One region of the Pseudomonas cerasi genome, then DNA from elsewhere that is predicted to be linked to it. Evidence: predicted binding sites of a transcription regulator. Region 1 holds the regulator's gene; the other holds the start of a gene.

What was found. The regulator sigma-54, encoded in region 1, starts transcription at its own class of promoters, with help from an activator protein. The targets are predictions, from matches to a motif close to ANTGGCATNNANNTTGCTNT.
Region 2: the regulator sigma-54 is predicted to act here: its motif matches at 1,841-1,860, upstream of PI739_RS05595 (CmpA/NrtA family ABC transporter substrate-binding protein).

Annotation. Positions count from the first base shown of each region.
Region 1 is NZ_JAQJVM010000002.1:1,076,905-1,087,894, reverse strand. It holds gene PI739_RS13995 (HPr family phosphocarrier protein) at 1-151, opposite strand, end outside; gene rapZ (RNase adapter RapZ) at 167-1,024, opposite strand; gene ptsN (PTS IIA-like nitrogen regulatory protein PtsN) at 1,027-1,491, opposite strand; gene hpf (ribosome hibernation-promoting factor, HPF/YfiA family) at 1,502-1,810, opposite strand; gene PI739_RS13975 (RNA polymerase factor sigma-54) at 1,886-3,379, opposite strand; gene lptB (LPS export ABC transporter ATP-binding protein) at 3,563-4,288, opposite strand; gene lptA (lipopolysaccharide transport periplasmic protein LptA) at 4,289-4,837, opposite strand; gene lptC (LPS export ABC transporter periplasmic protein LptC) at 4,824-5,396, opposite strand; gene PI739_RS13955 (KdsC family phosphatase) at 5,405-5,944, opposite strand; gene PI739_RS13950 (KpsF/GutQ family sugar-phosphate isomerase) at 5,944-6,918, opposite strand; gene PI739_RS13945 (ATP-binding cassette domain-containing protein) at 7,223-8,032, shown strand; gene mlaE (lipid asymmetry maintenance ABC transporter permease subunit MlaE) at 8,032-8,829, shown strand; gene mlaD (outer membrane lipid asymmetry maintenance protein MlaD) at 8,829-9,296, shown strand; gene PI739_RS13930 (MlaC/ttg2D family ABC transporter substrate-binding protein) at 9,307-9,957, shown strand; gene PI739_RS13925 (STAS domain-containing protein) at 9,954-10,259, shown strand; gene PI739_RS13920 (BolA family protein) at 10,374-10,613, shown strand; gene murA (UDP-N-acetylglucosamine 1-carboxyvinyltransferase) at 10,636-10,990, shown strand, end outside.
Region 2 is NZ_JAQJVM010000001.1:1,314,263-1,325,252, forward strand. It holds gene PI739_RS05590 (ANTAR domain-containing response regulator) at 1-488, opposite strand, end outside; gene PI739_RS05595 (CmpA/NrtA family ABC transporter substrate-binding protein) at 503-1,714, opposite strand; gene PI739_RS05600 (quinone-dependent dihydroorotate dehydrogenase) at 1,966-2,997, shown strand; gene rmf (ribosome modulation factor) at 3,140-3,355, opposite strand; gene rlmKL (bifunctional 23S rRNA (guanine(2069)-N(7))-methyltransferase RlmK/23S rRNA (guanine(2445)-N(2))-methyltransferase RlmL) at 3,944-6,196, shown strand; gene PI739_RS05615 (sensor domain-containing diguanylate cyclase) at 6,399-8,789, shown strand; gene dacB (D-alanyl-D-alanine carboxypeptidase/D-alanyl-D-alanine endopeptidase) at 8,845-10,311, opposite strand; gene PI739_RS05625 (YggL family protein) at 10,650-10,990, shown strand, end outside.

The DNA.
Region 1 (10,990 bases):
CGGCCATGATGCTTTTGCCGTCAACCATGCTCTCCGGAGTGCGGCCGACCCTGATCTTGCAGGGGAACTTGCCTGCGACGCCGACGAATTTGGCGGCAGCGCGGGCATGCAGGCCCAGTTTGTTGATGATGGTGATTTGACGAGCGGGCATCGCAGTGAAAATCCTTCAGCTGAGGTCGCGGTGGCGGACCTGAACGTTCTTGAGTGATTGTTGCAAAACCTGACCAAGCCGCTCGGTCAGGTAGACCGAACGGTGGTGTCCGCCGGTGCAGCCGATGGCAATGGTAACGTAGGAACGGTTACTGGCTGCAAACCGGGGTAGCCATTTGTTCAGGTAGGCAAAGATGTCCTGAAACATTTCTTCGACATCAGGCTGCACCGACAGGTAGTCGATAACAGGCTGTTCAAGCCCTGAATGGTCGCGCAGTTCTGGTTTCCAGTAGGGATTGGGCAGGCAGCGCACATCGAATACCAGGTCTGCATCGATGGGCATGCCACGCTTGAAACCAAATGACTCGATCAGAAACGCCGTGCCTGGCTCCGGCTTGTTCAGCAGGCGAAGCTTGAGCGCGTCGCGCAACTGATAGAGGTTCAGGTGGGTGGTGTTGATCTTCAGGTCGGCCAGATCGATGATCGGGCCAAGCAGTGCGGTCTCGTCGCGTATCGCTTCGGCCAGCGAACGATCGGCCGTGCTCAGGGGGTGGCGGCGCCGGGTTTCCGAGAAGCGCTTGAGCAGTGTGGCTTCGTCTGCATCCAGGTAGAGCACGTCGCACTGAATATTGCGCGCGCGGACTTCATTCAGCATCTGCGGAAAACGGGTCAGATGGCTGGGCAGGTTGCGCGCATCTATCGAAACCGCCAGCAGCGGTTCGGCGAGTTCGGTGTTGATCAGCGCGCGTTCCGCCAGCTCCGGCAACAGACCTGCCGGCAGGTTATCGACACAGTAAAAACCGTTGTCTTCCAGCACATCGAGCGCCGTACTCTTGCCTGAGCCGGAGCGACCGCTGACGATGATCATGCGCATGGTCAGTTTCCGTTCTGCACGTCCAGCACCACTTGATAAAGCGCCTGAGCGCTTTCGGCACTGCGCAGGCGCTTACGCACATCTTTGTCGTCGAGCATGCTGGCGATCTGGCGCAGCAGCTCCAGGTGCTCATCGGTAGCGGCTTGCGGGACCAGCAGGACGAACAGCAGGTCAACCGGCGCGCCATCGATGGCGTCGAAATCCACGGGTGTAGCGAGGTGAATGACTGCACTGACAGGCTCGCTGCAGTCAGCAAGGCGGCAGTGGGGAATGGCAATACCGTTGCCAAAACCGGTCGAGCCCAGTTTTTCCCGGGCAACGAGGCTTGCGAATACTGTATCCGAGACCATGCCCGGCACTTCACGGCCGATCAGGTTGGCAATTTCTTCGAGTACACGCTTTTTGCTGCCACCCGGCACGTTCACGAGGGAGCGGCCGGGGGTCAGGATATTTTCGATTCGGATCATTAAATGGGCGTTAGCGAGCGGCCGCACCTTTGAGGATGCTTTGCTGCTTTTCCTTATGCTTGAGCAATTGTCGGTCTAGCTTGTCAGTGAGCAGGTCGATGGCAGCGTACATGTCATCATGTTCAGCATTGGCAACGACCTCTCCACCATGGATGTGCAACGTGGCTTCGATCTTTTGCTTGAGCTTTTCGACCGTCATCGTGACCTGCACGTTGGTAATCTTGTCAAAATGCCCTTCGAGCTTCTTGAGCTTGAGCTCAACGTATTCACGAAGGGGTTTGGTCACTTCCAGTTGGTGTCCACTGATGTTGACTTGCATACAGCTTTCTCCTTTGCCAGTGCATAAAGAGGCAGGCATGGCGCCTGCCACTGGGACGCTGTGGCTCGGCCTGCATCACATCAGTCGCTTACGCTCACTGGAAGGGGCGATCCCGAGAGACTCACGGTACTTGGCGACTGTGCGACGGGCTACTTGAATGCCTTGTGCCTCCAGTAAACCAGCGATCTTACTATCACTCAACGGCTTTTTCTGATTTTCCGCCGCAACCAGTTTTTTGATGATTGCGCGAATTGCCGTGGACGAGCATTCTCCGCCCTCGGAGGTGCTCACATGGCTTGAGAAGAAGTATTTCAGCTCGTAAATGCCACGTGGGGTGTGCATGAATTTCTGCGTGGTCACCCGCGAGATAGTCGATTCGTGCATGCCAACTGCCTCGGCAATGTCGTGCAGGACGAGCGGCTTCATGGCCTCGTCGCCGTACTCGAGGAAACCGCGCTGGTGTTCGACGATCTGCGTGGCGACCTTCATCAGTGTTTCGTTGCGGCTTTGCAGGCTTTTAATGAACCAGCGCGCTTCCTGCAACTGATTGCGCATGAAGGTGTTGTCTGCGCTGGTGTCAGCGCGCCGCACGAAGCCCGCGTATTGCGGATTGACCCGCAGGCGTGGCACCGACTCCTGATTGAGTTCGACCAGCCAGCGTTCGTTGTCCTTGCGCACGATCACGTCCGGAATGACGTATTCGGCTTCGGTGGATTCGATCTGCGAGCCTGGACGCGGGTTGAGGCTTTGCACCAGCTCGATGACCTGGCGCAGCTCGTCTTCCTTGAGCTTCATGCGCCGCATCAGCTGGCCGTAGTCGCGGCTTCCGAGCAGATCGATGTAGTCGCTGACCAGGCGCTGTGCTTCTGTCAGCCACGGCGTTTTCGCTGGCAGCTGGCGCAGTTGCAGCAGCAGGCATTCGCTCAGATTGCGAGCACCGATGCCGGCAGGTTCGAACTGCTGGATGCGATGCAGTACGGCTTCGATCTCGTCGAGCTCGATGTCCAGCTCAGGGTCGAACGACTCGAGAATCTCATCGAGCGTCTCGTCGAGGTAGCCCTGATTGTTGATGCAGTCGATCAGCGTGACCGCCACCAGACGGTCCTTGTCGGACATCGGCGCAACATTCAACTGCCACAGCAGGTGGCTTTGCAGGCTTTCACCGGCGGAGGTGCGTGTGGTGAAGTCCCACTCGTCGTCATCGTTGCTTGGCAGGCTGCTGGCGCTGGTCTGGTAGATGTCTTCCCATGCGGTATCGACGGGCAGCTCGTTGGGAATGCGCTCGTTCCATTCACCGTCTTCAAGATTGTCCACGGTAGGCGCGGATTCCTGATAGGTCGGTTCCTGAACGTCGGGGTTGGGCTTTTGTTCGATGTTGTCGGCAAGCGGGTCGGAGTTGTCGAAGTCGTCGCCTTCTTCCTGCCGCTCCAGCATAGGATTTGACTCCAGCGCTTCCTGGATCTCCTGCTGAAGATCCAGAGTTGAAAGCTGAAGTAAGCGGATTGCCTGTTGCAGCTGCGGTGTCATCGTCAGCTGCTGGCCCATTCTCAAGACTAGCGATGGTTTCATGGCAGGGGCTAAACACCTTATTCGCCGGCGCGCATGCGCCATCTACTACAGGCGCCGTGGCGCCAAATTAAGCAAATTATATGCCTGAAACCTGTGCATTTGCCTAGAGTGATATGACAAATAAAATGTTGTCAATACACTGCGTAGGCATCAATCGGCTGCGAAGCGCAAAGGGGCAGACGATTAAAGGCGGAACTCGTGGCCGAGGTAGACCTCTTTCACCAGCTGGTTCGCCAGAATGGTCTCGGAGTCGCCTTCCGCAATCAGCTGTCCATCGTTAACGATGTAGGCCGTTTCGCAGATATCCAGTGTTTCCCGGACGTTGTGGTCGGTGATCAGCACACCGATACCCTTGGCCTTGAGATGGTGAATGATCTGCTTGATGTCGCCTACCGAAATAGGGTCGACACCTGCGAATGGTTCATCCAGCAGGATGAATTTCGGCGCGGTGGCCAGGGCTCGGGCGATTTCCACACGGCGACGTTCACCACCCGACAGGCTCATGCCCAGGTTGTCGCGGATATGGGTGATGTGGAACTCCTGCAGAAGGCTTTCCAGTTCCTTGCGACGTGCACCGGCGTCGAGCTCCTTGCGGGTCTCGAGAATCGCCATGATGTTGTCGGACACCGAGAGCTTGCGGAAGATCGAGGCTTCCTGTGGCAGGTAGCCGATACCCGCGCGGGCGCGACCGTGCATGGGTTGATGGCTGACATCCAGATCGTCAATCAGCACACGACCCTGATCAGCCTGGACCAGACCCACGATCATGTAGAAGCAGGTGGTCTTGCCGGCGCCGTTCGGGCCCAGCAGGCCGACGATCTGGCCGCTGTCGATGGAGATGCTCACATCGCGCACGACCTGCCGGCTTTTGTAGCTTTTAGCCAGATGCTGGGCTTTGAGCGTCGCCATTTACTGGGCCTTCTGAGGTTGATCGGTTTTCTTTTTCGGCTGGATGACCATGTCGATACGCGGACGTGGTGTGGTCACCTTGGCGCCGCCATTGGCCCGACCGGCGCTGACGACCTGTCTGACCGTGTCGTAGACGATTTTCTCGCCTTCCGAGGTGTTGCCATCATTGATGACCTTGGCCTTGTCGATCAGGACGATACGGTCCTGGCCGGCGTAATACTGAATGGTGACGGCATAGGCCTGCACGATCGGCTTGTCCACGGCAGGCTTCTGCTCGTAGTAGGCCAGATTGCCGACCGAGGTGAATACGTCGACTTCGCCCTGGGCATTACGCGTGATCGTCACGGTGTTGCCCGTGATTTTCATCGAGCCCTGAGTGATGATGACATTGCCCTTGTAAGTCGCCACGCCTTTCTTGTCATCGAGCTGAGCATCGTCAGACTGGATGTGGATAGGCTGATCTCGGTCGGTTGGCAGGGACCAGGCGCTCGCGCTTCCCAGTGCTGCGCCCAGGCCGAGCAATAAAGGAAGAGTTTTAACGAGCCTCATACTGTCCTCTTACGTTGGACAGCAGGTCCATCCTGCTGTCTTTCAAATACGCTTTCATTCCCTTGGCCGTAGTGACACCGCCCGCGCCGTCGATTCTAACGTCTTGGTCGGTCTCCGCATATTCCTTCTGAGGAAATACGGTCATGCGACTGCTGGTAATAATGGTCGTACGCTGTTTTTCATCGGTGCGCTCAACACGAACGGAATCCATCAGCTCGACCTGATCGCCCCCGGACGAAACTTCACCTCGTTTGCTTTGCACGTGCCACGGAAATGCTCCGCCGCGGTACATGTTCAGATTGGGTGTCGTCAGCAGGCTCACATCTGTGGCCTTCACATGCTCGACCTTGTCGGATGTCATGTCGTACTGAAGTGTGCCATCTGGCAGATACTGCACGCTGCGAGTATTGACCGCATAGTAGTCGATCGCCGTGTCGTCAATCGACGCATCAGGCTGGTCCATGAAGCTTTCCGGGCTGATGTTCCAGTAGCCGACCGCTGCCAGTAGCAGCGCCAGTACCCCGAGAAGCAGGAACTTGCGAATTTTTTTAGTGAACATAATGGCTTCTATAAATAGGCGGAGTGAGCCGCTTCAAGGTTGCCTTGCGCACTCAGAATCAGTTCGCAGAATTCGCGCGCTGCGCCTTCGCCGCCTCGCGCCCTGGTTATCCCGTGTGCATGCTCGCGTACAAAGCTGGCACCATTGGCCACTGCCATGCCCAGACCGACGCGTCTGATGACGGGCAAGTCTGGCAGATCATCACCCAGATAGGCGACCTGTTCGTAACTCAAATTGAGTTCTGCCAGCAACTTGTCCAGCACTACCAGTTTGTCTTCACGCCCCTGGAACAGGTGTTCAATGCCCAGGCTCTTTGCCCGGCGCTCGACTATCGCGGTCTTGCGGCCACTGATGATCGCCGTGGTGACGCCCGAAGCTATCAGCATTTTAATGCCTTGGCCGTCGAGGGTATTGAATGTCTTGATCTCGCTGCCGTCTTCCATGAAGTAAAGGCGGCCATCGGTCAGCACGCCATCGACGTCGAAGACTGCCAGCTTGATGGCCTTGCCGCGTTGCATGAGATCCTGGGTCATTATTTCGGTTTCCATTACATGACGCCTGCGCGCAGGAGATCCTGCAGGTTGAATGCGCCAACCGGCCGGTCGTTCTGGTCTACGACAACAAGCGCACTGATTTTGTTGTCCTCCATGATTTTCAGCGCCTCGGCGGCGAGCATCTCGGCATGGGCGGTCTTGCCATGAAGCGTCATGACCTCATCGATGATGGTCTGGCGGATATCGACAGGGCGGTCCAGCGTCCGGCGCAAGTCACCGTCCGTGAAGATGCCGGCCAGGGTGCCATCGGCTTCGACGATGGCGGTCATGCCCAGACCTTTACGAGTCATTTCAAGCAGTGCGTCGCGCAGCAGGGTACCGCGTTGCACGCTGGGCAGTGATTCGCCGGAGTGCATCACATTCTCGACCTTGAGCAGCAGGCGACGACCCAATGCGCCGCCCGGATGGGAGAATGCGAAATCTTCGGCGGTGAAACCGCGGGCGTCGAGCAGCGCTACGGCGAGGGCGTCGCCCATGACCAGTGCGGCGGTTGTCGAGGACGTCGGTGCCAGGTTGAGCGGGCAGGCCTCATGCACGACATGCGCGTTGAGGTTGATGTCGGCAGCCTTGGCCAGAATGGACTCGGGGTCGCCGGTCAGGCTGATCATCTTTATGCCCAGGCGCTTGATCAGTGGCAGCAGGGTGACGATTTCGTTGGTGCTGCCAGAGTTCGACAAGGCCAGGATGATGTCGTCACGGGTGATCATGCCCATGTCGCCATGGCTGGCTTCGGCCGGATGCACGAAAAAAGAGGTGGTGCCCGTGCTCGCCAGCGTGGCAGCGATCTTGTTGCCGATATGTCCGGACTTGCCCATGCCGACCACGACCACGCGCCCTTTGCTGGCAAGGATCATTTCGCACGCGCGCACGAAATCGCCGTCAAGACGTTCAAGCAAGCCTTGCATGGCTTCTATCTCAAGGCGAATGGTGCGTTGCGCCGATTGGATCAGGTCACTGGATTGGTTCATGTCTGGAAAGGGTCAGCCTGCTGAAAGGCGGCGATTATAGCGGTAATGAACGATTCCCTCACGTCTGATCGTCGTTGTGTTGTTTTTAAACGAATTTCCTACGTACCTGCGGGTCTGTATTCAAGCCTGTGGCCATAACATTGTGGTACAGAATAATTCAGCGAATACCTGAACCGCTCGGTTCTCTTCTTGGGGGCGGGTGGCTGCGGTGATATAGTTCGCGGCCTGTTCGGCACGCCTGGACAGCCTGTCGGTGTTCAAAAACCGACGGCTCAAGGCGGAAGCTGTATCGCAAGGAGTTTAGATGAGTCCTGATGACGCCTATGCGGTCGAGTTGAAAGGTGTGTCTTTCAAACGCGGTGCGCGCAGCATTTTCAATAACGTTGATATTCGTATTCCGCGCGGCAAGGTTACCGGGATCATGGGGCCGTCAGGTTGCGGCAAGACCACCCTGTTGCGCCTGATGGGTGCCCAGTTGCGCCCGAGCGAGGGGCAGGTGTGGGTCAATGGCCAGAATCTGCCGGAGCTGTCGCGCAGTGATCTGTTCGATGCCCGCAAGCAGATGGGCGTTTTGTTTCAGAGCGGTGCACTGTTTACCGATCTGGATGTTTTCGAAAACGTCGCCTTTCCCCTGCGCGTGCACACCGAGCTGCCGGAAGAAATGATCCGCGACATCGTTCTGCTCAAGCTTCAGGCCGTGGGCCTGCGCGGCGCGGTGGAACTGATGCCGGACGAATTATCGGGCGGCATGAAGCGTCGTGTCGCGCTGGCGCGCGCAATCGCTCTCGATCCGCAGATTCTCATGTATGACGAGCCCTTTGTCGGGCAGGACCCTATTGCGATGGGGGTGCTGGTGCGTCTGATCCGGCTGCTTAACGACGCACTGGGTATCACCAGCATCGTGGTGTCCCATGACCTCAGCGAGACTGCGAGCATTGCCGACTATCTATATGTCGTCGGCGACGGGCAGGTGCTGGGGCAGGGTACGCCGCAGGAACTGATGTCCTCGGACAATCCACGTATTCGTCAATTCATGACCGGCGAGCCGGACGGCCCTGTACCGTTCCACTATCCGGCGCCGGATTTTCGCGAAGATCTATTGGGGAAGCGCTGATGCGCAATAAGTCACTGATGGACCGGGTCAGCCTGCTGGGGCGTTCGGCCATTGATATTGTTACTGTTCTGGGGCGTTCCGGTCTGTTTCTGGTGCACGCCCTGCTCGGTCGCGGCGGTGCGGGCAGCAGTTTTCAATTGCTGGTCAGGCAGCTGTATTCGGTGGGGGTCATGTCGCTGGTCATCATTGTGGTGTCCGGCATGTTCATCGGCATGGTACTGGCGTTGCAGGGCTTCAGCATCCTGACCAAATACGGTTCGGAGCAGGCGGTCGGCCAGATGGTTGCCCTGACCCTGCTGCGTGAACTCGGTCCTGTGGTGACGGCCTTGCTGTTCGCAGGTCGTGCCGGGTCTGCATTGACCGCCGAGATCGGCAACATGAAATCCACCGAGCAGCTGTCAAGCCTTGAAATGATCGGTGTCGATCCACTCAAGTACATCGTTGCGCCGCGTCTGTGGGCCGGCTTCATCTCGTTGCCGATTCTGGCGATGATTTTCAGCGTGGTCGGTATCTGGGGGGCTTCCTGGGTGGCGATCGATTGGCTCGGAGTCTATGACGGTTCTTTCTGGTCGAACATGCAGAACAGCGTTTCTTTCACGAACGATGTGCTCAATGGGGTGATCAAAAGCGTCGTATTTGCCTTCGTGGTGACATGGATTGCCGTTTTCCAGGGTTACGATTGCGAGCCTACTTCCGAGGGGATCAGTCGCGCGACGACCAGAACCGTCGTATACGCCTCGTTGGCCGTGCTGGGACTGGACTTTATTTTGACCGCTTTGATGTTTGGAGATTTCTGATGCAAAACCGTGCCATCGAAACCGGAGTCGGTCTGTTCCTGCTGGCGGGGATACTGGCTCTGCTCCTGCTGGCCCTGCGAGTCAGTGGTCTGAGCACGAGCGCGAGCACCGACACTTATAAACTTTATGCCTACTTCGACAATATTGCCGGTTTGACTGTCAGAGCCAAGGTAAGCATGGCTGGCGTCACGATCGGCAAGGTGACGGCGATCGATCTGGATCGCGATACCTTTACCGGTCGCGTCACGCTGGAGATTCAGAAGAAGGTCGATAACCTGCCTTCGGACTCGACTGCGTCGATTCTGACTGCCGGTTTGCTGGGTGAAAAATACATCGGTCTGAGCGTCGGTGGCGATGACAAGCTGCTCAAGGATGGCGGGACTATCCATGACACGCAGTCGTCGCTGGTGCTGGAAGACCTGATCGGAAAATTCCTGCTCAATACTGTTAGTAAAGATGCCAAGTGAGGAGCTTCAAATGATCTCTATTCTGCGCCGTGGCCTGCTGGTATTGCTGGCCACTCTGCCAATGCTGGCGAATGCCGCGGCGACCCCGTCGGCTCATGACCTGGTGGAGCGCACCACCAAGGAACTGTTGAGTGACCTGGCGACCAATCGCGAGCAGTACAAAGCCAACCCAAGCGCGTTCTATGATGCACTGAACCGCATTGTCGGTCCTGTCGTGGATGCCGATGGCATTTCCAAAAGCATCATGACCGTGAAGTACTCCCGCAAGGCGAGCCCTGAACAGGTGAAGCGTTTCGAGGAAAACTTCAAGCGCAGCCTGATGCAGTTCTACGGCAATGCCTTGCTTGAATTCAACAACCAGGGCATCACCGTCGCACCTGCCAAGGACGAAGGCGATGACCGCACCAGCGTTGACATGCAGGTCAAGGGCAATAACGGCGCGATCTATCCGGTTTCCTACACGCTGGTCAAGCTGAACGGCGAGTGGAAAGTGCGTAACGTTGTCATCAACGGTATCAATATCGGCAAGCTGTTCCGTGATCAGTTCGCCGATGCCATGCAGCGCAACGGCAACAACCTGGATACCACCATCAACAACTGGGCTGGCGAAGTGGCCAAGACCAAATCTACCGTTGATGCCACGCAGAAGCCGGTGCAATGACCGAATCTGCCGTCCGCCTCGTCGGGCCGGGTGAGCTCAGGCTGATCGGTGTGCTGGATTACCGTACAGGGCCGCAACTGCGCAAGCAGGGTGCGGCGTTGATCAAGTCCGGTGATCTGGCAGACCTCACGCTTGACTGCTCGGGTGTCGAGAAGTCCAGCAGCGTCGGCCTGGCCTTGTTGCTGGCGTTCATGCGCGACGCCCGGGATGCGGGCAAGTCGATGACCATCCGCGCACTCCCCGAAGACATGCGCCAGATAGCTCGCGTATCAGGTTTGACCGAGCTGCTGGACGCCCACTGAAAGGCATCATCGAAAAAGCCCTTTATCCGGGACCTGCTTGTCGGGCTTCGCATAACATGGGCTTTTTTGTATGATGCCAGACCCGCGCGCGTACAGCGCCGATCGAGGTTAAGCATGCAGGCCGTAGAAGTTAAAAGCTTCCTTGAAGGAAAGCTGCCGGAAATCAAAGTGGAAGTCGAAGGCGAAGGCTGCAACTTCCAGTTGAACATCATCAGCGACGAGTTGGTCGGCCTGAGCCCGGTCAAACGTCAGCAACAGATTTATACCCATCTGAACCCCTGGATTGCCGATGGCAGCATCCACGCGGTGACCATGAAATTTTTCAGCCGCGCTGCATGGGCCGAGCGTTCCTGAGCCAATTGGTGTCGAGACTCTAATGGATAAATTGATTATTACCGGCGGCGTTCGTCTTGATGGCGAAATTCGCATTTCCGGGGCAAAGAACTCTGCCCTGCCGATCCTTGCCGCCACGTTGCTGGCGGACGGACCCGTCACCGTTCAGAACCTGCCGCACCTGCACGACATCACGACCATGATCGAGCTGTTCGGTCGCATGGGCATCGAGCCTGTCATCGATGAAAAGCTCAGTGTCGAAATCGATCCGCGCACCATCAAGACCCTGGTCGCCCCGTACGAACTGGTGAAAACCATGCGTGCGTCGATTCTGGTGCTGGGCCCGATGGTCGCTCGATTCGGTGAGGCCGAAGTGGCTCTGCCAGGCGGCTGTGCCA
Region 2 (10,990 bases), on a different contig from region 1:
GTATAAGCCTCTTCTTCGTTGCAATCCTTCATCTTCATCAGTAGCCCCTTGGCCAGCTCGATGCGCTTGCGCTCGGCCAGTTGCTGATCGCGGGCATGCAATTGCGCACGCAGCGCCTGATCGCTTTCAAAGCGGGCCATTGCCACATCCAGAATGGGTTGCAGCCGTTGTGCCTGAATCCCCTCGACGATATAAGCGCTGACCCCGGACTTGATGGCCTGGCGCATCACGCCTGGATCGTGCTCGTCGGTGAACATCACGATGGGACGTGGCTGGTCGCGGCTGACCAGCACCACCTGCTCCATCACGTCGCGACCTGGCGATTCAGTGTCGATGAGGATGACGTCCGGGCGCACGGCTTCGACGCGTGCGGGCAGGTCGATGATCAGGCCGGATTCGTCGATCACTTCGAAACCGGCCTCTATCAAGGCTGACTTGAGGCGACCGACCTTTTTGGCGGTGTCATTGATAAGCAGGATACGCAGCATGGTCACGTTCTCCGTCAACGACTGGCCACAGCGGGCGCGTCGTCGGCCAGCGAATGGAGCTTGAAGCTACGCGCGTAGCCCGCCGGATCGCTGCCGTCCCAGATCCTGCCATCGATCAGCTGACTGCTGCGCATGGTTGCGGCGGGTACGTCGATGCCCAGCGCGCTGGCCGCCTGACGGTACAGGTCGAGTCGCTGGACGCGACTGGCGACCGCCAGGTAATCCGGGTCTTCGCGCAACAGGCCCCAGCGTCGGAACTGGGTCATGAACCACATGCCGTCGGACAGCCAGGGGTAGTTGACCTGTCCTTGGGCATGGAAGCTGACCGCGTGAGGGTCTTGCCAGCGATTGCCGAGACCGTCGCTGTACTGACCGAGCAGGCGCGGCTCGATGCAGTCCACTGAGGTGTCCAGGTAATCGGCACCGCTGAGAAGTTGTGCGGTGCTGCGCCGGTTATGATCGTTTTCCTCGATGAAGCGGCTCGCTTCCAGTACGGCCATGATCAGCGCTCTGGCGGTGTTGGGGTTCTGCTCGACGAATTCACGGGTACAGCCCAGCACCTTGCCCGGGTGATCCGGCCAGATCGACTGGCTGGTCGCCATGGTGAAGCCCAGTTGCTGCTGAACGGCGCTAGCGGCCCAGGGTTCGCCGACGCAGAAACCGTCGATGCGCCCAGCCTGCAGGTGTTGCGCCATTTGCGTGGGCGGCACCACGACACTGGTCACATCATCGAGCGGATGAATGCCCTGACTGGCCAGCCAGTAGTAGAGCCACATGGCGTGGTTGCCGGTGGGGAAGGTCTGCGCGAAGGTCAGCCTTGATCCGCTTTGGTGCGCGCGTTTGTCCAGTGCTTCAGGAGTGATCACGCCCGCCTGCTGCAACTCGCGGGACAGGTTGATGCACTGGCCGTTCTGGTTGAGCCCCATGAGGATGGCCATGTCGGCCGCCGGGCCACCGCTGATGCCCAGTTCCACCGCATAGATCAGACCGTACAGGCTGTGTGCCGCCTGCAACTGCCCGCTGACCAGCCTGTCGCGCAGCCCGGCCCAGGAGGTCTGACGCTCGAGGTTCAGGCTCAGACCGTAAGGCTGGGCGAAACCCTGAGTGGCCGCGACCACCAGCGGGGCGCAGTCGGTCAATGCCATGAAGCCCACGTCCAGGCTGTTCATTTCCGGGGCGTCGCTACCGGCCACCCAGTCCAGCGCATTACCGGTTCGTTCGTTCATCGCGCGTGCTTCATCAAAGGTCCGTCCAGAAAAAAGGCGTCGTCCGACCCATTGCAATGCAAGTGTCGAAGCGACGCCGTTGTCCATGCACCGCTCCGCCGTTGGAGTGAGTGCCGATAGCGGTTTCAAGCAAGGCATATGCCATCGCCGGGGAGGGGCGAGCAACAAGTTTGTCGCGCGCCTCGCCTGACAGGCCCGCACACGTCTATAATCGCCACCCTGAATTCAGCTGCTCACGAGCCCATCCCGCCATGTATAACCTGGCCCGCCAGTTACTGTTCAAACTTTCCCCGGAAACCTCTCATGACCTGTCGCTGGACCTGATCGGTGCAGGCGGACGGCTGGGCCTCAATGGCCTGCTGAGCAAGTCCCCGGCGAAGTTGCCGGTCAGTGTGATGGGCCTTGAATTTCCCAACCCTGTGGGGCTGGCAGCCGGCCTGGACAAGAATGGTGCAGCCATCGATGGCTTCGCGCAACTGGGCTTCGGGTTCGTCGAGATCGGCACAGTGACGCCACGTCCGCAGCCGGGCAATCCCAAACCGCGTATTTTCCGCCTGCCCAACGCCGAGGCGATCATCAATCGCATGGGCTTCAACAATCTGGGTGTCGACAACCTGGTGTCCCGTGTCGAAGCGGCAAAATATCGCGGCGTTCTGGGCATCAATATCGGCAAGAACTTCGACACGCCGGTCGAGCGTGCGGTCGACGATTACTTGATCTGTCTGGACAAGGTCTATGCCCATGCCAGCTACGTTACGGTCAACGTCAGTTCGCCCAATACGCCGGGGCTGCGCAGCCTGCAGTTCGGCGACTCGCTCAAGCAACTGCTCCAGGCCCTGAGCCTGCGCCAGCAGGAGCTGACGCAACGGCATGGCAGGCGTGTGCCGCTGGCGATCAAGATTGCCCCGGACATGACCGACGAAGAGACCGTGCTGGTGGCCGCAGCCCTGATCGAGTCCGGTATGGACGCAGTCATCGCCACCAACACCACGCTTAGCCGCCAAGGCGTCGAAGGCCTTCCGCATGCTGATCAGGCAGGCGGCTTGTCGGGCGCGCCGGTTCGGGAAAAAAGCACGCACATCGTCAAGGTCCTGGCCGGTGAGCTCGCGGGGCGTCTGCCGATCATCGCCGCAGGCGGGATCACCGAAGGCCGACACGCCGCCGAGAAGATCGCTGCGGGGGCCAGTCTGGTGCAGATCTATTCGGGGTTCATCTACAAGGGCCCTGCGCTGATTCGCGAGTCGGTGGATGCCATTGCGGCGATGCCTCGCGCCGCACGCTGAACCCGGGGTAAAAAAAGGGGCTCTGCAAGAGAGCCCCTGGGCGTTGGCCCGCCGCCCGGGTCGGGCGTGCATGGTGCAGGTGTGAATCAGTCAATCATGTGTGTGGCCCGACAGAGGCCGAAAGTCTTTGATGTGAATCGCCTCATCCGACCGCGTGAAGTTCGTTGAGTCTGTGGATGCCCGCAGTGCCGGTCATACCGTCCCAGTTGTCGCCGCGTCCTTCGCGCCAGCCATTGATCCATGCCTGGCGTACTGACGGTAGAGTAAAAGGGCAAAGCTCACGGGATTTACCATGAACGCCGTATTGATATCCGCGTAAAAATGCTCTTTCCAACGGATCACGCTTAAGTCTTCTCATAGGGTAATGCCCTCGTCTGTTGACTGTAATATCCCTGAGACCCCGTGATGAGGTCGGGCAGAATCTTCTGCCGTTGGGGCCCGCTGCCGGCGTCGCGGGCCTTGATGCCACCACCATTGCGGCGATGACCTGAGACGATTTCTAACCAAAGCGCAGGGCGGTGTGAATGATCGTTTTGTCATAAGCACGTCACATTCAGGTCTGTCGAGCAATAAGCGATGATCTGTTTCAAGCATGATTTTTTCTGCAGCCCCTTGAACATGGGCGTTTGCAGGCTAATTGAAATCGCTTATCAGGCTCATATACTGGCTCAATGCCTTGGTTGCTTAAGCGACGAAGGGTCATGATCGGCGCTGCAAAAATGTGACTTTTCAAAACACCACTTTTGATTGCGTGCCTTATTGCCGACATCGACTTGCCTGATATCTGTTCTAATACGCGCCAGAACTGCCGCAATGACATGACAGGATCATGCGGTGGACCGGCACACATCACGTGCCACGCAGGCGTTCTCCATGAAAGACGCCTGTTCAAATCTGGCAGGGCAATGCGTTGCCCGCCGCAGACGGCTCAGGCCCTGGAATACACATGTCGGATCGCTACGAACTTTTCCTCACTTGCCCCAAGGGCCTCGAAGGCCTGCTTGCCGAGGAAGCTACTGCGCTGGGCCTGCAAGAGACCCGCGAGCACACTTCAGCCATTCGCGGCTCGGCCGACATGGAGACCGCTTACCGGCTGTGTCTCTGGTCGCGACTGGCCAACCGCGTGTTACTGGTGCTCAAGCGCTTCCCGATGAAGGATGCCGAAGACCTCTACCACGGCGTACTGGATGTCGAGTGGCAGGATCATCTTGAATCCGACGGCACCATTGCGGTGGAATTCAGTGGTCATGGTTCGGGCATCGATAACACCCATTTCGGTGCATTGAAGGTCAAGGATGCGATCGTCGACAAGCTGCGTACTCCGGATGGCGAGCGTCCTTCGGTCGACAAGATCAACCCCGATCTGCGCGTGCACCTGCGCCTGGATCGCGGCGAAGCCATTCTGTCCCTCGACCTGTCCGGGCATAGCCTGCACCAGCGCGGTTACCGTCTGCAGCAGGGCGCTGCACCGCTGAAGGAAAACCTCGCCGCCGCTATCCTGATTCGTGCTGGCTGGCCGCGCATCGCTGCCGAGGGCGGCGCGCTGGCTGACCCGATGTGCGGTGTCGGTACGTTTCTGGTCGAGGCCGGGATGATCGCCGCCGACATCGCCCCGAACATCAAGCGTGAACGCTGGGGCTTCTCGGCCTGGCTGGGCCACGTCCCGGCGCTGTGGCGCAAGCTGCACGACGAAGCGCTGGCCCGCGCAGAAGCCGGGTTGGCCAAAACACCTTCGTGGATTCGGGGTTACGAGGCTGATCCGCGACTGATCCAGCCGGGACGCAACAACATCGAACGTGCTGGTCTGAGTGACTGGATCAAGGTCTATCAGGGCGAAGTCGCGACCTTCGAGCCGCGTCCCGACCAGAACCAGAAAGGTCTGGTGATCTGCAACCCTCCGTACGGCGAGCGCCTGGGTGACGAAGCCAGCCTGCTGTATCTCTACCAGAACCTCGGCGAGCGCCTGCGTCAGGCCTGCCTTAACTGGGAAGCTGCGGTGTTCACCGGCGCGCCGGACCTCGGCAAGCGCATGGGCATTCGCAGCCACAAACAGTATTCGTTCTGGAACGGCGCCTTGCCGTGCAAGCTGCTGCTGATCAAGGTCACGCCTGACCAGTTCGTGACCGGCGAGCGACGCACCCCCGAGCAGCGTCAGATCGAACGCGAAAACCCGGTCGAGGTTGAAGTCGTTGAGCGCAAACTCAACAAGAACGGCAACCCGATCAAGCCGGAACCGGTGGTGGTCGAACAGGCGCGCCTGAGTGAAGGCGGGCAGATGTTTGCCAATCGCCTGCAAAAGAACCTCAAGCTGATGGGCAAGTGGGTACGTCGCGAGGGGATCGATTGCTACCGCGTGTATGACGCCGACATGCCTGAATACTCGCTGGCGATCGATCTGTATCACGACTGGGTGCATGTTCAGGAATACGCTGCACCCAAGTCCATCGATCCGGAAAAGGCGTCAGCCCGGCTGTTCGATGCGCTGGCGGCCATTCCGCAAGCCCTGAACATCGACAAGAACCGCGTAGTGATCAAGCGTCGCGAGCGTCAGAGCGGCACCAAGCAGTACGAGCGCCAGAGCGCCCAGGGCCAGTTTCTGGAAGTCAGCGAAGGAGGCGTCAAGCTGCTGGTCAATCTGACCGACTACCTGGACACCGGGCTGTTTCTCGATCACCGGCCGATGCGCATGCGTATTCAGCGCGAGGCGGCCGGCAAGCGCTTCCTGAACCTGTTTGCCTACACGGCGACGGCCAGTGTGCATGCTGCCAAGGGCGGTGCGCGCAGCACCACCAGCGTCGACCTGTCGCGGACCTATCTGGACTGGGCGCGTCGTAACCTGTCGTTGAACGGTTTCTCCGACAAGAATCGTCTCGAGCAGGGCGACGTGATGGCCTGGCTGCAGGCCAATCGCGACGAGTACGACCTGATCTTCATCGACCCGCCGACGTTCTCCAATTCCAAGCGCATGGAAGGCATTTTTGATGTCCAGCGTGATCAGGTCGAGCTGATCGATCTGGCCATGGCGCGTCTCGCACCGGGAGGCGTGTTGTACTTCTCCAACAACTTCCGCAAGTTTGTGCTTGATGAAAACCTGAGTCAGCGTTACGCGGTCGAGGACATTACCGCGCAAACCATCGATCAGGACTTCGCCCGTAACGGCAAGATCCACCGCGCCTGGAAAATCATGGCGCGTAGCTGATCCGGTGCGCGATGAACTGATCGGTAATGGTCCGTTCATCGCGCCTCGCGATACCTCCTGCACTCGCTTGCATGCCCGTGCAGACAGACCAACGAATCGTCCTGAAACCGCCATAAGCCTATGAAAATTACTGGCGAATAGCTATAACAGAAGTCATAGCCAGCCTGACGCTTCCGTATGTTGGCGTCATGAGTTTGTGTGTATGACAGTGAAACGGTTCAAGCTGAGAATTCTGAGTTTCATCAATGGTCAGCGATCAGCGTGGCTTATCGCAGTGCTGGTATTGCTGATCGGTACGGCACTTACGATCATGCTGGCGCTGGCCGATAACGAGTTGTATCAGCGCCAGTTGCGTCAGCGTTTCGACATGGTTGCCGCGGAGCGCTTCAGTCGCCTGCAGGAGCGTCTGGACCGGCAGGTCACCCGGCTCGACACTTTGGCTCGCTTCTTTATCTACTCCCATCAGGTTGAACTGTCCGAATTCGACGGGTTTGTCGCGCCGTTGCTGATTGGTACCCAGGCGTATGCCTGGAACCCGAGGGTGCTGCAGGCCGAGCGTGCAGCCTTTGAACGACAGTCGCGTGAGGAAGGATCGCCCGGGTATGCCATACGCGAGATGGATGAAAACGGCGCCTTGAAAATCGCCGCCGTGCGAAATGAATACTTCCCGGTTCGATTCATCCAGACCCTCAGCAACATTCCAACGCCAGCGGGGTTTGATATTGCTTCCGAGCCGGTGCGGCGTGCCGCTCTGGAGCGTGCGCGCTTGCTGAAACGAACGGTCGCAACGCCTCGTATTCGCCTGCTGTCCCTGGAGCCGTCCGATACCTACGGCATTTTGCTGGTCGCACCGGTGTTCTCGATTGGCCAGCCGGTTCCGCAATTGAGGGGCTACGTCACCGCAGTGATCAGCCTGACGCAATTGATGAACGTTGGAACGGCGGAGCAGGACAACCTTGCCGTGACCATGCTCGACCTCAGTTCGCCGGAAACGCCCGAGCAGGTCTACCAGTCTCCGCTCCCCGCAATACGCAATCAGCTGTACGCCAGCAGCCTGCTGAGCCTGGGCGACAGGGATTATCTGGTCGAGGTTCGCCCTACGCAGATTTTCAGTCTGAATAACCAGATCATGATGCCCGGTCGGGTGCTGTGGCTTGGAGGACTTTTGAGCCTGATGCTCAGTGCCTTGCTCTACAGCCTGATCAGCCAGCGTCAGCGCGCCTTGCAACGTGTGGCGCAGCGTACCCGCGAGCTGCGCCAGCGCGAGCAACAATTGAGGGCTGCGCACGGTCAACTGCGCAGTGTGCTGGATGCGGCGACAGAAGTGGCAATCATCGCGACCGATCTGGACGGGCTGATCAAGACGTTCAATGTCGGGGCACAGAAAATGCTCGGCTATGCACAGGAGGATGTGCTGGGCAGGTTTCGCCTCATGGACTTTTATCAGTCTGCTGATCTGGAGGCCCGAGCGAGCCGCTTGAGCAAAAGCCGCGGGCAACCGATCAGCGCCTCGCAACTGATGTTTCTCGACGCCGTGCAGGATGGTAACCATCCTTCGCAGGAGTGGACCCTGCAGCGCAGCGATGGCAGCACGCTGGTGGTGAATATGCTGGTCACCGCGGTGCGTGACGATCAGGGGCTCTGGACCGGGTATCTGGCCGTGTGCATCGACGTTACCGAGCACAAGCGTGTCAATCAGGCCCTTGCCGAGCAGGGGCAGTTGCTGAAAAAGCTCGGCTCGCAAGTCCCTGGCGGTATTTACCAGTACCACTTGGCCGTTGATGGCAGCGCGCGTTTCAGGTACGCCAGCGCCGGCATGTGCGAGCTGTTCGAAGTGGATGAAGAGCAGTTGCTGGGCGACTCTGAAACTATCCTGCAACGCATACAGCCGGTGGATCTGACACGGGTCAAAAGCTCCATTCTGATCAGCGCCAAACACCTGACACCGTGGGGGCAGGAGTACCGCGTCGATCTGCCACGCAAGGGTTTGCGCTGGCTACGCTCGGCGTCGACGCCTGAGCGCCTGGCCGATGGCAGCGTGCTGTGGCATGGCTTTGTGTCCGATATCACCGACCTCAAGCGCGTCGAGCAGGAGTTGCGTGCGCTGTCGGTCACTGACGTGCTGACCGGTGCCTATAATCGGCGCTACTTTCAGGACCGGATGCAGTCCGAGCTGAAAAGAATCGACCGGCACGGCGGTAACCTGTCGGTCATCATGCTCGATATCGATCACTTCAAACGGATCAATGACCGCTTCGGGCATGCCGCAGGCGATCAGGTGCTCAAGGCCATTTCGGAAAAGATCAGCCAGCGGCTGCGCAGCGATGATGTGTTCTGCCGCCTGGGTGGCGAAGAGTTCATGGTGATCTGCCCGGGAACGCGCGGTGCCCAGGCCTATCAACTGGCACTGAGCCTGCGCGATGAACTGCGCAAGCAGGTTATAGAAGGCGTCGATCAGGTGGTCACCGGCAGCTTCGGGATCGCCAGCTGGCGCGAGGGTGAGGGTGTCGACGCGATGTTGCTGCGCGCCGACTCGGGTGTCTATGCGGCGAAACAGGCCGGTCGCGATCGGGTCGAGCCCGAGCAACGCTGATGAAGACAGACCCGCTGCGACAGCGGGTCTGTTGTTGATGGCCAGTATCGGTTGGTTATTGCTGGATCGAGACCGTGGTGTTGGTCAGCTTGGGCTGTCGATACAGATCGATCAGTACCTCGTCGAGTATCGAGGATGCGCCGAACGGACGCGGGTCGTTGAGGATCGCCACGACTGCCCAGGTGTTGCCGTTACTGTCGCGGCTGAAGCCGGCAATCGCGCGTACGGTATTCAGGGTGCCGGTCTTGATGTGCGCCTCGCCCAGCAGCGGGGTGCGCTTGAGTCGCTTGCGCATGGTGCCGTCGAGGCCGGCCAGCGGCATCGAGCTCATGAATTCGGCGGCATAGGGGCTGCGCCAGGCCGCTTGCAGGATCACCGCCATTTCACGCGCGCTGACACGCTCGGCCCGCGAAAGCCCGGAGCCGTTCTCCATGACCAGATGCGGCGCAGTGATGCCTTTCTTCGCCAGCCACTGACGGATGACACGTTGCGCGGCCTTGCCGTCGTCACCGTCCGCTTCGTTGCGGAACTCTTCGCCCAGGCTCAGGAACAGTTGCTGGGCCATGGTGTTGTTGCTGAATTTGTTGATGTCACGAATGACTTCCACCAGGTCCGGTGAAAAGGCCTTGGCCAGCAACTTGGCATTGCCGGGCAGCACGCCAACGCGGTCCTTGCCCTGAATGGTGCCGCCCAGTTCCTGCCAGATGGCTCGCACTGCGCCGGCCGCGTAGGTCGGATGGTCCAGCAGTGACAGGTAGGTCTGTGAGTTGCAGCCATTGCCCAGCTGGCCTGTGACCGTCACGTTGACGCTGCCATCGGCCTGGGTGACCGGGTTGTAGCGCACATCCCCGGTGCATTGCTTCGAGGCGCTTGCCTTGACCTGATTATCAATGCGGATGCTGGCAATCGGCGGCTCGACCGAGACCAGAATCCTGCCATCGTCATTACGGGTCACGAATCGCAGCGCCTTGAGGTTGACCATAAGCGCGTCGGGTTTGACCAGAAACGGCTTGTTGTCGTCATTGCCGTCATCGTTGAACACCGGCAATTGCGGTTGCACAAAATGACTGCGGTCCAGTACCAGGTCGCCGGTCACCTGCTGTACACCGTTGGCGCGCAGGTCACGCATCAGCAGCCAGAGCTTTTCCATATTCAGCTTGGGATCGCCACCGCCCTTGAGATACAGGTTACCGCGAAGCACGCCATTGCTCAGAGTGCCGTCGGTGAAGAATTCGGTTTTCCACTGATGGGTCGGGCCGAGCATTTCCAGGGCCGCATAAGTGGTGATCAGCTTCATGGTAGAAGCCGGATTGACCGATACGTCGGCGTTGAACACGGTCGGCGTGCCCGGGCCGTTAAGCGGCAACATCACCAGCGACAGTGCGTCATCGCTGAGTTTGCTGGCTTTCATAGCCTGTTGAACCTTGGGGGGCAGCGTGGTGTTGATGACGGCGGCGTAGGAGGGCAGAGCCAGGGGCAAAAAAAGTGACGCGAGCAACAATGGACGTAGCGACTTGATCATTGACTAAAACCCTACTGCAAAGAGGGAAACGAAAAAGAGGGCATGGATGAATTCCCTCGGTAACTATTGCAAATGGCGATTCGATTTCGATAACTATAGTAGTGAATGCGCGGCGGGCTTTTTTTGTAACACGCAATGCCACGCATGAAACGAGTCGCATTATGCCCCAAGCGGGGCAGGCTTGTGACCGGGGGGTAAGCCGGTAAATGCTATTTTTTATTGATTCGGCATCGCCGGCTGCTGCAAGGCCGGATATCCATCACCCGCTGTAATTGTCGGGCTTTTAAATTGCCAAGCTGGTAAAGTGCCGCCCGATATTTATTGATGAGGATTGTCCCATGGCCACTAACCGCTCCCGCCGTCTGCGCAAGAAACTGTGTGTGGACGAGTTCCAGGAATTGGGTTTCGAACTGAACCTGGACTTCAAGCAAGAGCTGGACGACAAGGCAATCGATGCTTTCCTTGACGCTTTCCTGAAAGAAGCAATGGAAGCCAACGGTCTTGGCTATGTGGGCGGCGACGACTTCGGTCTGGTTTGCCTGAGCAAGCGTGGCTCGGTCAGCGAAGAGCAGCGTGCTGCTGTCGAAGCCTGGCTCAAGGGCCGCAGCGAACTGACAGAAGTCACTGTCAGCCCGCTGATCGACGTCTGGTACCCGGAAAAAGAAATCAATCCGGCCGC